3 regions of the Vreelandella mediterranea genome follow, and region 2 is predicted to be linked to each of the others. Evidence: predicted binding sites of a transcription regulator. Region 2 holds the regulator's gene; each other region holds the start of a gene.

The links. Region 2 encodes LexA, which represses DNA repair genes until DNA is damaged. Its sites were predicted from a motif close to TACTGTNTANNTANACAGTA; they were not measured.
Region 1: a site for LexA is predicted at 2,099-2,118, ahead of ACWFVE_RS05135 (LexA family protein). Genes of this name have one in related genera too.
Region 3: a site for LexA is predicted at 2,380-2,399, ahead of ACWFVE_RS06075 (PA0069 family radical SAM protein). Genes of this name have one in related genera too.

Annotation. Positions count from the first base shown of each region.
Region 1 covers NZ_OZ310198.1:1,093,618-1,097,670, forward strand. The annotation lists gene ACWFVE_RS05125 (LBF_2804 family protein) at 1-290, opposite strand, end outside; gene ACWFVE_RS05130 (Y-family DNA polymerase) at 332-1,636, opposite strand; gene ACWFVE_RS05135 (LexA family protein) at 1,633-2,076, opposite strand; gene ACWFVE_RS05140 (alpha/beta fold hydrolase) at 2,391-3,278, shown strand; gene ACWFVE_RS05145 (Smr/MutS family protein) at 3,346-3,915, opposite strand.
Region 2 covers NZ_OZ310198.1:1,509,814-1,513,866, forward strand. The annotation lists gene ACWFVE_RS07140 (ribonuclease J) at 1-721, opposite strand, end outside; gene purU (formyltetrahydrofolate deformylase) at 988-1,842, shown strand; gene lexA (transcriptional repressor LexA) at 1,907-2,581, opposite strand; gene ACWFVE_RS07155 (TetR/AcrR family transcriptional regulator) at 2,801-3,478, shown strand; gene ACWFVE_RS07160 (L,D-transpeptidase family protein) at 3,456-3,983, shown strand; gene nagZ (beta-N-acetylhexosaminidase) at 4,049-4,053, shown strand, end outside.
Region 3 covers NZ_OZ310198.1:1,289,285-1,293,337, forward strand. The annotation lists gene ACWFVE_RS06070 (Na/Pi symporter) at 91-1,230, shown strand; gene ACWFVE_RS06075 (PA0069 family radical SAM protein) at 1,269-2,366, opposite strand; gene ACWFVE_RS06080 (alkaline phosphatase) at 2,533-3,975, shown strand.

The sequences.
Region 1 (4,053 bases), 420 kb from region 2:
ACCATGTAGCCGGCCCAGTAGGGCAACTGTTCGCGAAACGATAAAGACGCCCAATCGCTGACCAGCACCTGGCGCATCCACCACTCGGAGCCGCCAATCAGCGTGCCCGAGATAATTCCCGCCATGGCCGCCCACAGGATCACCCAGCGCCGGCTTTTCTTGACCGCGACCCGGTCGGGCTCGGTAAGCGCGGTATGGCGGGTGAGACGGCGGCCGATGTGGCGGCTCGCCCAGCGCTGCATGATATCCGGGGAGGGGGCAAATTCTTTGTCGGGGCGGGTAAGCGGCATGGTCACCAAATAGACTTTGTATTTGCCCTACAGGGTAGCGGCTACTTTCGCGTAGTACACGCTTTGATTGCACCCGGGTGGGTGCCCGCGCGCATCAATTCGTCCCAGCGGGTGGTAAAGCGGTTCGAACGATGGGCGCAGCGCAAATGCCAGGCGGCTTTTTCCGGAGCGGCGCCAAAGCCGATTTTGCCCTGGCCCATGCGCTGATTGATATCGTCCATGGTGGCCATCAACTCGGGGTGGTGCTGATGGCGCGGGGGCTGATGCAAAAGCGACAGCTGATACTGCTCGGCATCGACCAGATCCAAAAGCATCACGCCTGCTTTCATGAAGCGATGGTTCGGGCGGTAGATTTGCTCGAGGCCTTCGCGCACGGCGGTAAGTATTACTCGCGTATCGTCGCTTGGCGAGGCCAGCGCAATCATCGCGTGGGGAAAGTACTGCGGCTGGTCCTGGCGGTGGCGATTGGTGCTGAGAAAAATCATCACCGCCCGCGCCAGGCTTCGCTGCTCACGGAGTTTCTCGGCGCTGCGCTGGGCGTGGCGGCTGAGGGCGTGGTGAAGGTCCGCTTTAACGCCGGTCGGCTGGCCGAACGAGCGCGAGGTCATGATGCGCTGGCGCGGCTCGTTCACCGCATTCATTTCAAGACACGGCGTGCCGCGAAGCTCCAGCGCAGTACGGGCCAGAACCACGGAAAAGCGCCGCCGTAGATCGTGGTGGTCGCACTCGCGAAGCTCCCAAGCGGTGCGGATCTGGTTGACCGCCAACCGCTCGGCCAGCCGTCGGCCAATGCCCCACACCGCGCTTACCGGGGTCTGCTTTAAAAGCGCGGCGCTCTCCTGGGAGTCGGCGTGCAGCAGGCATACCCCTTGGTAGTGGGCGCGCTTTTTGGCGTAGTGGTTGGCCAGTTTGGCAAGCGTATGGGTGGGGGCGAGGCCCACGCAAACGGGGAGCCCCAGGTGGCGGCGAATGCGCCGACGCAGCGCCTCACCCATGGCCTGGCACTGCGCAGGGCTCAACCCGTCGAGATAGATGAACATTTCGTCGATGGAGTAGGGCGCCACCGCCGGGCAGGCGTCGCGCAAGAGCTGGCAAAGCCTTCCCGACATATCCCCGTAAAGCTCGTAGTTGGACGATTTCAGGTGGATACGCCCCTGGCGGCGCAGCGTCTCGAGCTTGAAAGCGGGCACGCCCATGGCGATATCCATGGCTTTCATCTCTTCCGAGCGGGCGATGATGCAGCCGTCGTTATTGGACATCACGCCGACGGGCCGGCCTTCGAGGGCGGGCTGAAAGACGCGCTCGCAGCTAACGTAGAAGTTGTTGGCATCGACCAGGCCGATCATGGCATGTACTCGTGGATGACCGCGCGCACCACGCCCCAAAGCTGGCAGTCGCTGTCTTCCAGAGGCAGCGGCGGGTAGCGCGGGTGGGCAGAGCACAGGTGCGGCGTGCCGCCATGCAGCGCGTAGCGCTTGATCAGCACTTCGTCGTCGAACATGGCCACCAGAATATGGCCAAGGCGCGGCTGGATGCTGCGGTCCACGACCAACAGGTCGTTATCGAAGATGCCCCAGCCCTCCATGCTGTCGCCGGTGGCGGTCAGGTAAAACGTCTGCGTCGGGTTCTTGATCAGCCGCGTGTTCAAATCCAGCGTGCGCTGCTCGTAATCCTGGGCGGGGGAGGGGAAGCCGCTAAACCCGGCACGCGCGTACAGGCCGGGAAACGCCAGCGGTTGAAAGGTTAACGGCCAGGCTGTCGCAACGTGGGCGGGTTGAGACGGCATCGTGACGTCCTCGAGAATAAAATAATGTATGTATATACAGTATTTGTTTTCGAGAAGAAAAATGCAAGGGTCACGGTATGCACTTTCTCAGCGGGCGAGCCAAAGCCCCACGACGATGGCGCTGATCACGGCGATAAAAAACACGGTATTGCGAACGCGGGTATCACGGCGAGGTTTCATAACGGTACTCATCAGGCAGGAATTTTTAAAAAAGGGGCGCTTGAAGCGGTCCAGGCGTTGGGCCTGGCATGGTAACGTTTACGCTATAAAGCGTCATCAAGGTAAATGCGCATGAACACGACGAGGCACTGCTCATGAACGACGCCGAAAGACCGCTTTCCTTGGCCGGTGGCCGCCTGGCGGGGCTTGCCTGGGGGCGGCCCGACGCGCCGGTTTGGCTTGCCTTGCACGGCTGGCTGGACAACGCCGCAAGCTTTACACGGCTGGCGCCGCTTCTGGTTCGCGCCCTCGATATCCGCATCGTGGCGATCGATTTTCGCGGCCACGGCCACTCCGAACACGGCCCGGCGAACGCCGACTACGCCCTGTGGGATTATACCTTCGACGTGCTCGACGCCCTGGACGAGCTCGGGCTCGAGCGCGCCACGCTGCTGGCCCACTCCATGGGCGCGGCGGTGAGCTGCGTGTTGGCCGCCGCACTCCCCGAGCGCGTAGAGCAACTACTGCTGATCGATGGGCTGGGCGCGCTCAACACCGAGGCCCACGAGAGTACCGAGCAGCTACGTAAAGGACTGTTGGCTTACCGACGCCCGCTTTCCAGGCCGCCGCGCTACGCCGATATCGAAGCGGCAGTGGCCGCCCGGGTGGCCGGTGGCGTCACCCCGGTGACCCGCGCCACTATCTACCCGGTGGTCGAGCGCAACACCCAGGCAAACGCCGAGGGTACTATCGAAATGCGCACCGACATCCGCCTGCTCAAACCGTCACTGGTGCGCTTCACCCCGGAGCAGGTGCTGGCGTTTCTGGCCGGTATACAGTCCCCGGTCCTGTTAATCGAGGGAGACAAAGGCATTCTGGCCGCGCGTCGCTGGTCGGAGAAGGCTCGCCAGGCGGTGGGGCACTTGACGCGCCAGATAGTGGCGGGGGGCCACCACCTACACCTGGAGCCCGAGGCCGTGGAAACGGTCGCCAGTGTGATAGGTGAATATTGCGAACGCGAAGCCGGCAAGCACGGGCAGTGATGAGCAGGCTCGAAAGGAGTGTGAAACCCTCGAGCGGCGCATGCCAGACCGTGGCTGGCAGCCGCGTTTACGGCCCACGCTTTCTAAGCAGTACGTACACCGCGCCGGTGCCGCCATCGCCCTCCACGGCGGAGCAAAATGCCAGTACCCCCGGCCATTCTCTGAGCCAGGCGTTGGTATGGCTTTTAAGAACGGGGAAGTCCGCCGTGGCGCCCCAGGCCTTGCCGTGCACCACCAGTACGCAGTGAAGTCTTTGGTCAGCGGCGTCGCGAAGAAAACTTTCGAGCTCCAGGCGGGCCTCTTCCAGGGTATAGCCGTGCAGATCGAGTCCCGCCTGCCAGGCGGTTTGGCCGCGCTTTAGCTGGCTAAACGTGCGGTAGGGTAGATCGGGAATGGTGAATTCCAGGTATTCCGACGGGCGCACCGGCTCCACGCGGCCGTCGGAGGTGCGCCCGGTCGCGGTCTGATCGCCACCTTTGACCGCCGCCTGGCGCCGTGCGGCCTGGGCGTCTTTTTCGCGCTTGGGTTTGCCCGGGTCCGCCTGATTGCTAATGAGGCGCCGCACGCCCGCCTCCTGAAGCGCCTGGCGAAAGGCGCTGATATCTTCATCATTGGGCGAGTGGCGGCGGCGCGACATGGGAGGCTCACAAAATAGCGGGGTGAAAAGTGGCTTGAAAACGCACAGTATAGCGGCCCTAACGGCGCTGTGAACCGGGCGGCGTCGAAGGTACAATTATTTAACGATTTTTACACAGCGGCGTTTACCAAGCGACGT
Region 2 (4,053 bases):
CACCCACCATACGCTCCATGGAGCGGCCCATCAGGCTCACCCGCCGTCCACTCTGCGCCGCCGCTTGGCCAATCGCCCACACGCGCGCCAGGTTGCTGGCAAAGCAGGAGACCACGACGCGGCCCTTGCACGCCTTTAGCGTTCGGGTGAGCGCTTTTGCGACATCGCCTTCGCTGCCTGCGGTACCGGGGAGCGGGGCGTTGGTTGAGTCGCCGACGACGAGATCCAGCGGCGCCAGTGCCTGAAAGTGTGCGGGATTGACGCTCGGGCCGATCAGCGGCGCGGGGTCGAGCTTCCAGTCGCCGGTGTGGAGTACCCGGTAGCCGCCGGCCAGCATCATGATGGCGCAGCTTTCGGGAATCGAGTGCGTCATCAACAGATAGCGAAGCGTGAACGGGCCCTGCTCCAGCGCCTCATTGGGTTCGATCACGTGAATGGCGGCGCTGCTCAAACTGTGCTCGGCAAACTTGTGGCGTAGCAGGCCGGCGGCCAAGGGGGTGGCGTAAATCGGGCACTGCCACTTCGGCCAAAGCCAGGCGACCGCGCCGATATGGTCTTCGTGGCCGTGGGTGATGTAAAGCGCTTGGGGGATGATGTCGAGCTCGGCCAGGGTCTGGGTATTGGGTACCTGAAGCGGGGCGCTGGGCAGATCCTGGCGAATCATCATGCCGCAATCAATGGCGATCCAGTGGCCGTCATAACCATAAAGCGTCAGGTTCATTCCTATTTCACCACAGCCGCCAAGCGGCAGTATGCGCAAGGGTGGACGGCGGCGGGGACGAAGTTGAACGCGAGATGGATCCATTGATTATGAACAGCCTGAAAAGTAAGGCTTTAACTATACGGTAAGGCGGGGGCGGCTAACAATCATGGCGATGCCAGCCAGGCCCGCTTGCGCTACACTAGCGCCCTTGCTCAGCGCCACGACCCCCTTCATGGCGGACAAGGCCTGGCATTTTTAAAATCGTGTTTATATTGAGTGAATTTATGTCGCATTACTACCGTTTAGTGGTTTCCTGCCCGGACCAAGTGGGCATTGTGGCGCGTGTCTCCAGCTTCATCGCCCAGCACGGCGGCTCCATCACCGAGGCAAGCCAGCATTCGGATCTGCAAACGGGCCGGTTTTTCATGCGTTACGAGATCCTTGCCGATTCCATCGGTATGACCGCCGAGGCGCTCGAGGAGGCGTTCTCGCCGATCGCCAGTGCCTTCGACATGCAGTGGGCGCTGGTTGATACGCAAAAGCGGCGCAACGTGGTGATCATGGTCTCAAAAGAGTCCCACTGCCTGGTCGACCTGCTTTACCGCTGGCAGGCGGGTGAGCTCGACTGCAACATCGTGGGGATCATCTCCAATCACCCGGATATGCGCGCGCTGAGTGAGTGGTACCAGATTCCCTACTTTCACATTGCGGTCGACCCAGGCGACAAGCAGGCCTCGTTCGATGCGGTACAGGCGCAAATCGAGGCGCTCGAGGCGGACTGCATCGTGCTGGCGCGCTACATGCAGATTCTGCCGCCGGCGCTTTGTAGCCGCTACGCGGGCCAAGTCATCAACATCCATCACAGCTTTTTGCCCTCGTTTGCCGGTGCCAAGCCTTACCACCAGGCTTACGCGCGGGGCGTTAAGCTGATCGGTGCGACCTGCCACTACGTGACCGAGGAACTGGATGCCGGCCCGATCATCGAGCAGGACATTCATCGGGTTAGCCACTGCCATACCCCGACGGATCTGGTGCGCTTTGGCCGCGACGTGGAAAAATCGGTGCTGGCGAGGGGAATCCGCTGGCACCTGGAAGACCGCGTGCTGATCGACGGCAACAAGACCGTCGTCTTTAACTAAAAAAGCGGGGGGGCACTGATGAGTGCCCCCCGCTTTTTATACGACGTTCAAACAGGCGAGTGGCTTAGCCGAGCGCTTGGCCACTGCCGCCGCGAATCACGCCTACGCCTACGCCTTCGATATCGAGCTGCTGGGTGCGCAGGTCTATTTCGATCGGGTCGAAGTCGCTGTTTTCAGCCAGCAGTGTTACCTGGTGCCCGTCGCGCTTGAAGCGCTTGACGGTGACTTCGTCTTCAAGGCGTGCCACCACGATCTGCCCGTCGCGTACCCGCTCGGTGCGGTGCACGGCGAGCAGGTCGCCTTCCAGAATACCGATATCTTTCATCGAAAGCCCGCGCACGCGCAGCAGGTAGTCCGCCTTGGGCGTGAAGTAGTCCGCCGGAAGCGGGCAGTAGCGGTCGATGTGCTCGGCGGCCAGAATCGGGTTGCCCGCAGCGACTTCGCCAATGATGGGCAAGCCGTTTGCCGGCGTTTCGCTGCTTTCGTTGGCGGCGGGCGCCGGCTCGGTGGTTTCGGTGCCTTCCTGATTGGGCAGGCGAATACCCCGGGAGGTGTGGCGAATGATACGAATCGCGCCTTTGCGCTCGAGGGCACGAAGGTGCTCTTCCGCCGCGTTGGGTGAGCGAAAGCCCAGCGCTTTAGCGATCTCGGCCCGGGTAGGCGGGTAGCCGAGCTCATTCATGGTTTTAACGATAAAGTCAAAAACGTGCTGTTGACGTACTGTAAGAGGACGGGACATGTCTGACTCCAGCGTAAAAGGGTAACTAAAAAGGTGACTCGCTATATATGTGTTTAAGTATACAGTATGTTCCTCTGTCCAGTATATGACTCAAGCCACGGATTATAAAGCCGTTCGGGCATCGAGGAGGGGAGTTCACCTTTTCTTGCGATTGAGACTGGCGCGTTAATGGCCTACTATTTTGCGATGTTTTAAACACTCGTTTTTCTGGAGGGCGCCATGGCGCAATCTGATACGGTCACGCGTATCCTGGATACTGCGGAGGTGCTGTTCGCTGAACGCGGCTTTGCCGAGACCTCGCTTCGTAATATCACCAGCAAGGCACGGGTGAATCTGGCCGCCGTGAACTACCACTTCGGTTCCAAGAAAGCGCTGATCCAGGCCGTATTCGCGCGCTATCTCGATCCTTTCAGCCAGCGCTTTCACGAAGCGCTGGACGCACTCCACGAGCGCTACGGCGAGGATGACATTCCCCTCGAAGTGCTGCTCGAGGCCATGGCGACCACGGTGCTGACGGTGCCCGCCGAGCGTAATAGCCTGAAGGTTTTCATGCGTCTTTTGGGTCTGGCCTATAGCCAGGCCCAAGGGCACCTGCGCCGCTATATTCAGCAGCAGTACGGCGATGTGTTCACCCGTTTCGTCGAGCTCGTTCGTCGGGCAACGCCGGAGCTTCCCGACGCGGAACGCTTCTGGCGGCTTCACTTCATGCTGGGCACGGTGATCTTCACGCTTTCCGGGCTCGATGCATTGCGCGATATTGCCGCCAAGGAGTACAACGAGCAGGTCTCGGTGCGCGATCTTGTCCGGCGGCTACGCCCGGTGGTGGTTTCCGCCATGAACGCGCCGCTTCCCCCCGCTTTGGAGGAGTCTGCGTATGCCGACGCCCAATCTGGCTGATCTCCCACCCGCCGATGGCCCTTGGCTCGAGGTCGACCTCGCCACCCAGCGCCTGCGCTGCTGGCAGGGCCAGGCGGTGGTACACGAGTGCGCTGTCTCGACCGGTGAAAACGGCGTAGGGCAAAACGAGGGCAGTGGTCAGACGCCCCAAGGCTGGCACTACGTGCGCGCCGCCATTGGCGAAGGCCTGCCGGAAAACGCGGTGTTTCGCGGGCGGCGCTTCACCGGGGAAGTCTTTACCCCGGAGCTGGGCGCGCAAAATCCGCACCGCGACTGGATTCTGACGCGAATTCTCTGGCTTTGCGGGCTCGAGCGCGGCGTTAACCGCGCAGGCCAGACCGACTCCCAGCGCCGCTATATCTATCTGCACGGCACGCCGCCGGACCAACCCATGGGTATCGCCGCCTCCCACGGCTGCATTCGCCTGCGCAATGACGACCTGCTCGCAGTGTTCGCTTTCGCCGTTCCTGGCACGCCGGTCTGGCTCAACGCCTCGGGGCTTTAACGCCGGATTTTGTTTAAGGCCGCCGATCGACTAGAATTGGCGGCCGTTTTATTGGATGCAAGCCGATGAC
Region 3 (4,053 bases), 220 kb from region 2:
TCAGACAGAGCCTAGCGCTTTGATGCGTATAAGCCGCTGGAGCGTACCGCCATGGTAGAGACGGCCAGGCGCCGGGCAGAGAGTAACGTCATGTACCATCAACAAAAAATACGACGCGGCCAGCTGGGGCAATGGCTGGCGCTTGCGCTGCTCGTCTACTTTCTGATTTGTGCGGTATCCATCGTCGGCGAGGGTTTCCAGCGGAGCCTGGGCGATCAAGCCGAACAGCTCTTCGCCTTTGCCACCAATCCCTTCGTGGGGCTGATGATCGGCATCATCACAACCGCGCTGATTCAATCATCCTCCACGGTCACCTCGGTGATTGTCGGTATGGTCGCCGGCGGGCTGCCCGTGGCCCTGGCGGTGCCCATGATCATGGGCGCCAATGTGGGCACCACCTTGACCAGCACCCTGGTAAGCCTTGGCCATGTGAAAGACGATAACGCGTTTCGCCGCGCCTTTGCCGCCGCGACGATGCACGACTTTTTCAACCTGTTAGCGGTCGCCATCCTGCTACCCATCGAGATTCTATTCAGCCCGCTGGAGCGCTTGGCCGAACGCGTGGCGGTGCTCTTTTACGGCGATGCAGACCTTTCCCTCGATCGCGTCAATTTCGTCGGTCAGGCGACCGATCCGGTCGCGGATTTTGTGGCGAATGCGCTTTCGCGTCTTCCGGAGGTGGCGTTCGGCGCTGCCCTGATCTTCGTGGGGGTCGCGATGATCTTTCTTACCATTCGCTACATCGGCAAGCTTTTATCAAGGCTGATGGTAGGGCGCGCCCGGCAGATCATGCTCAGCGCCATCGGGCGCGGCTCGATCACTGGCGTTATGTCGGGCGCGCTGGTGACGATACTGGTGCAGTCTTCGTCGACGACCACCAGCCTGACGGTGCCCATGGCCGGCTCCGGTGCGTTTACCCTACGCCAAATCTATCCCTTCACGATTGGCAGTAACCTGGGGACCACCATGACCGCGCTGCTCGCAGCGACGGCCATCAGTGGCTCCACGGCGCTGCTGGCGTTGGAAATCGCGCTGGTGCACCTGCTGTTCAACGTGTTTGCAGTGCTGATTATCGGGGGAATACCGTTTTTACGCCTGCTGCCGGTCAAAGGTGCCCAGTGGCTGGGCCGGGCCAGCGTCGAGCGCAAAGAGGTCGCTGGTATGTGGATGCTGGGCGTGTTTATCGCGCTGCCCGCCTTGTTGATTGCCATTACCGTCATAGCCGGATAACGCCCTGAATAGCTCAATGAGCTGCGAACGCGCCAACGTTAGCCGGGACCGGCCAAGTCGAATAGATCGCCCTGAGCGTGGGGCGCTCTGAAATCCCGGGTATTGAGGCCCTGCTCGGCCCGGGGCTGCATACCCCACTGGCGGCTGGAGCGCTTGAAGCGCTGGTCGATTATATCGACGAACACCCCTTCGCCGCGAAAACGCTTTCCAAACGCTGCCTCGTTGGTTTTGCCGCCACGGCACTGGCGAATCAGGCTCATCACCTTGTCGGCGCGCTCGGGGTAGTGGGTGGTCAGCCACTCTTCGAACAGCGGCGCGACCTCACGGGGCAAGCGCAACAGCATCCAGTTTGCCGTGCGCGCGCCAGAGCGGCTCGCGGCCTCGATTAACCGCTCGATCTCGTGATCGGTAAGCCCGGGAATCACCGGCGAGACCAGCACACCCACCGGGATACCCGCGGTGTTGAGCTCGCGGATCACCTTCAGCCGCGCCTGGGGCGAAGCCGCCCGTGGCTCCAGCGTGCGCTTCAAATTCGCATCCAGGCTGGTCAGGCTGACCAGCACGCGCACCAGGCGGTGCTCGGCCATTTTTGCCAAAAGCTCGATATCGCGCAGAACGAGTGTGCCTTTGGTCACCAGCGTGACCGGATGGCGGCATTGGTATAAAAACTCTAAAAGGCGCCGGGTGGTTTGGTGTTTCGCCTCGATGGGCTGGTAGCAGTCGGTATTGCCCGACAGGTTGATAGGGCGGCAGGTATAGCCCGGTTGGCTCAGCTCTTCTTTCAAATGCTCGATCAACCCGGTCCGGGCAATCAGTTTCGTCTCGAAATCGAGCCCCGGCGACATATCCCAATAGGCGTGAGAAGGGCGGGCAAAGCAGTAGATACAGCCATGCTCGCAGCCGCGGTACGGGTTCAAGGAGCGATCAAAGGAGAGATCCGGCGAGCTGTTCCAGGCAAGCGCGCTTTTACTCGGCTCTTCGCGTATTTCGGTGGCAAGCGAGGTCGGAGCCTCTTCCTGCCACCAGCCATCGGACTCGTATTCGCTTTTCGAGGGCGCGAAGCGGTTGTGCGGGTCGAAGGTGGCGCCTCGGCCTTTAAAAGGCGCCTTGCCTTGCGGCGTGAGAGGTTGCGCCATTGCTACATCCTTATAGTGTATATAAATACAGTATATAACGATGCCTCTACAGCGCAAGTGCCACCTTTAACCGCGTCATTTTATAAAAGTAGTGGCCTATATTCACCAAACTGTCATTAATGGCTTTTAAGTTCACTAGCAAGGCCACAGCCACTCGGAGAGTTATATGCAAACGTTCAAACGCGGTGCGCTTACCGTCGCCATCGGTGCCCTGTTCGCCACGCCGGGCTTTGCCCAGCAAGACACAGCCAAAAACGTCATTTTGATGATTACCGACGGCGCGGGGATCGAAACATTCCGCGCGGCCAGCTACTACCGTCACGGTGCACTAGGCCACGAAGTGTATGACGGTTTCGATACGCAGCTCTTCGCGGCCACGTATCCGCTGACCACCGCCACCGAACCCACCTTGAGCGATGACGATAGGGTGAGCTTCGACCCCGCTGAGCTATGGTCCGACGAGGCGGTCGAGGGCGTGGGCTTTGAAGGTAAGCTGGCCGACTACGACGGCTTTTTTGCAGGCTACAACTATGCCCGTGAGAATTTCACCGACAGCGCCGCCGCGGGCACCGCGCTCGCGTCGGGGCAAAAAACCTACAATAGCGCCATCAACTGGTCGAACGACGACGAGGCGCTCAAACATATTGGCGAGTACGTCGTCGATAGCGGCCGAGCGCTGGGCGTGGTGAGTTCCGTACAGCTAAGCCACGCCACACCCGCCGCGTTTTTGGGCCACAACGCCAATCGCAACGAATACGCCGCGTTGGGCGAAGAAATTATCGATTCGGGGCTTGCCACGGTCGTATTCGGAGCGGGGCACCCTTACTTTGATGAGGCGGGCAACGGCGTCGACGACCCCGAAGAGGACGCCTTTCGCTACGTGGGCGGCCAGGCCACTTGGCAGCGTGTGATGGATGGAGACACCGACTATCAGTTGATCGAAACCCGCGACGATTTCGAATCGCTGGCCCAGGGCGGCCTGACACTTGAAAAAGATAAAGTGCTGGGTGTGGCGCAAAACAACGCCACGCTGCAGTTCAACCGTCCAGGCGTCGCCGCCGGTGACCTGCTCGACAACGTGCCCAGCCTGCCCACGATGACGCGCGGCGCGCTCGAGGTGCTCAAGAATAACGACGAAGGCTTCTTCCTGATGGTCGAAGGCGGCGCCGTCGACTGGGCGGCGCATGCCAATAACCTGCCGCGCCTGGTCGAAGAGCAGGTCGATTTCAATGAAGCGGTCGAAGCCGCCGTCGAGTGGGTCGAGGCGAATAGCAGCTTCGACGAGACCATGATCATCGTCACCACCGACCACGGTAACGGTTTGCTACAAGGTCCTGATTCCGACCAGAACGCCTACAGCCCGGTCGTAAGCCAAGGCGCGGGGGCGCTGCCGCTGGTACGTTGGCACTCGGATAACCACACCCGCGAGCTGGTACCGCTCTACGCCAAAGGCGCTGGCGCCGAGTTCTTCACGGACGTGGCCGAGCGAGACGAAGGGCTTGCCACCTACGACGTCGACGACGCGGCGCAGTACTGGGTCGACAACACCGACGTATTCCGCGCAGCGATGAACGCGCTGGGTATCGACGAGGATAGCGAAGCGCGTTAACCAGTGCGGCCCTTTGGCTTGACGTTAGCCCCCCGGCGAGCAATCGCCGGGGGGCTGCGTTTAAGCGTTTTTTAGAAC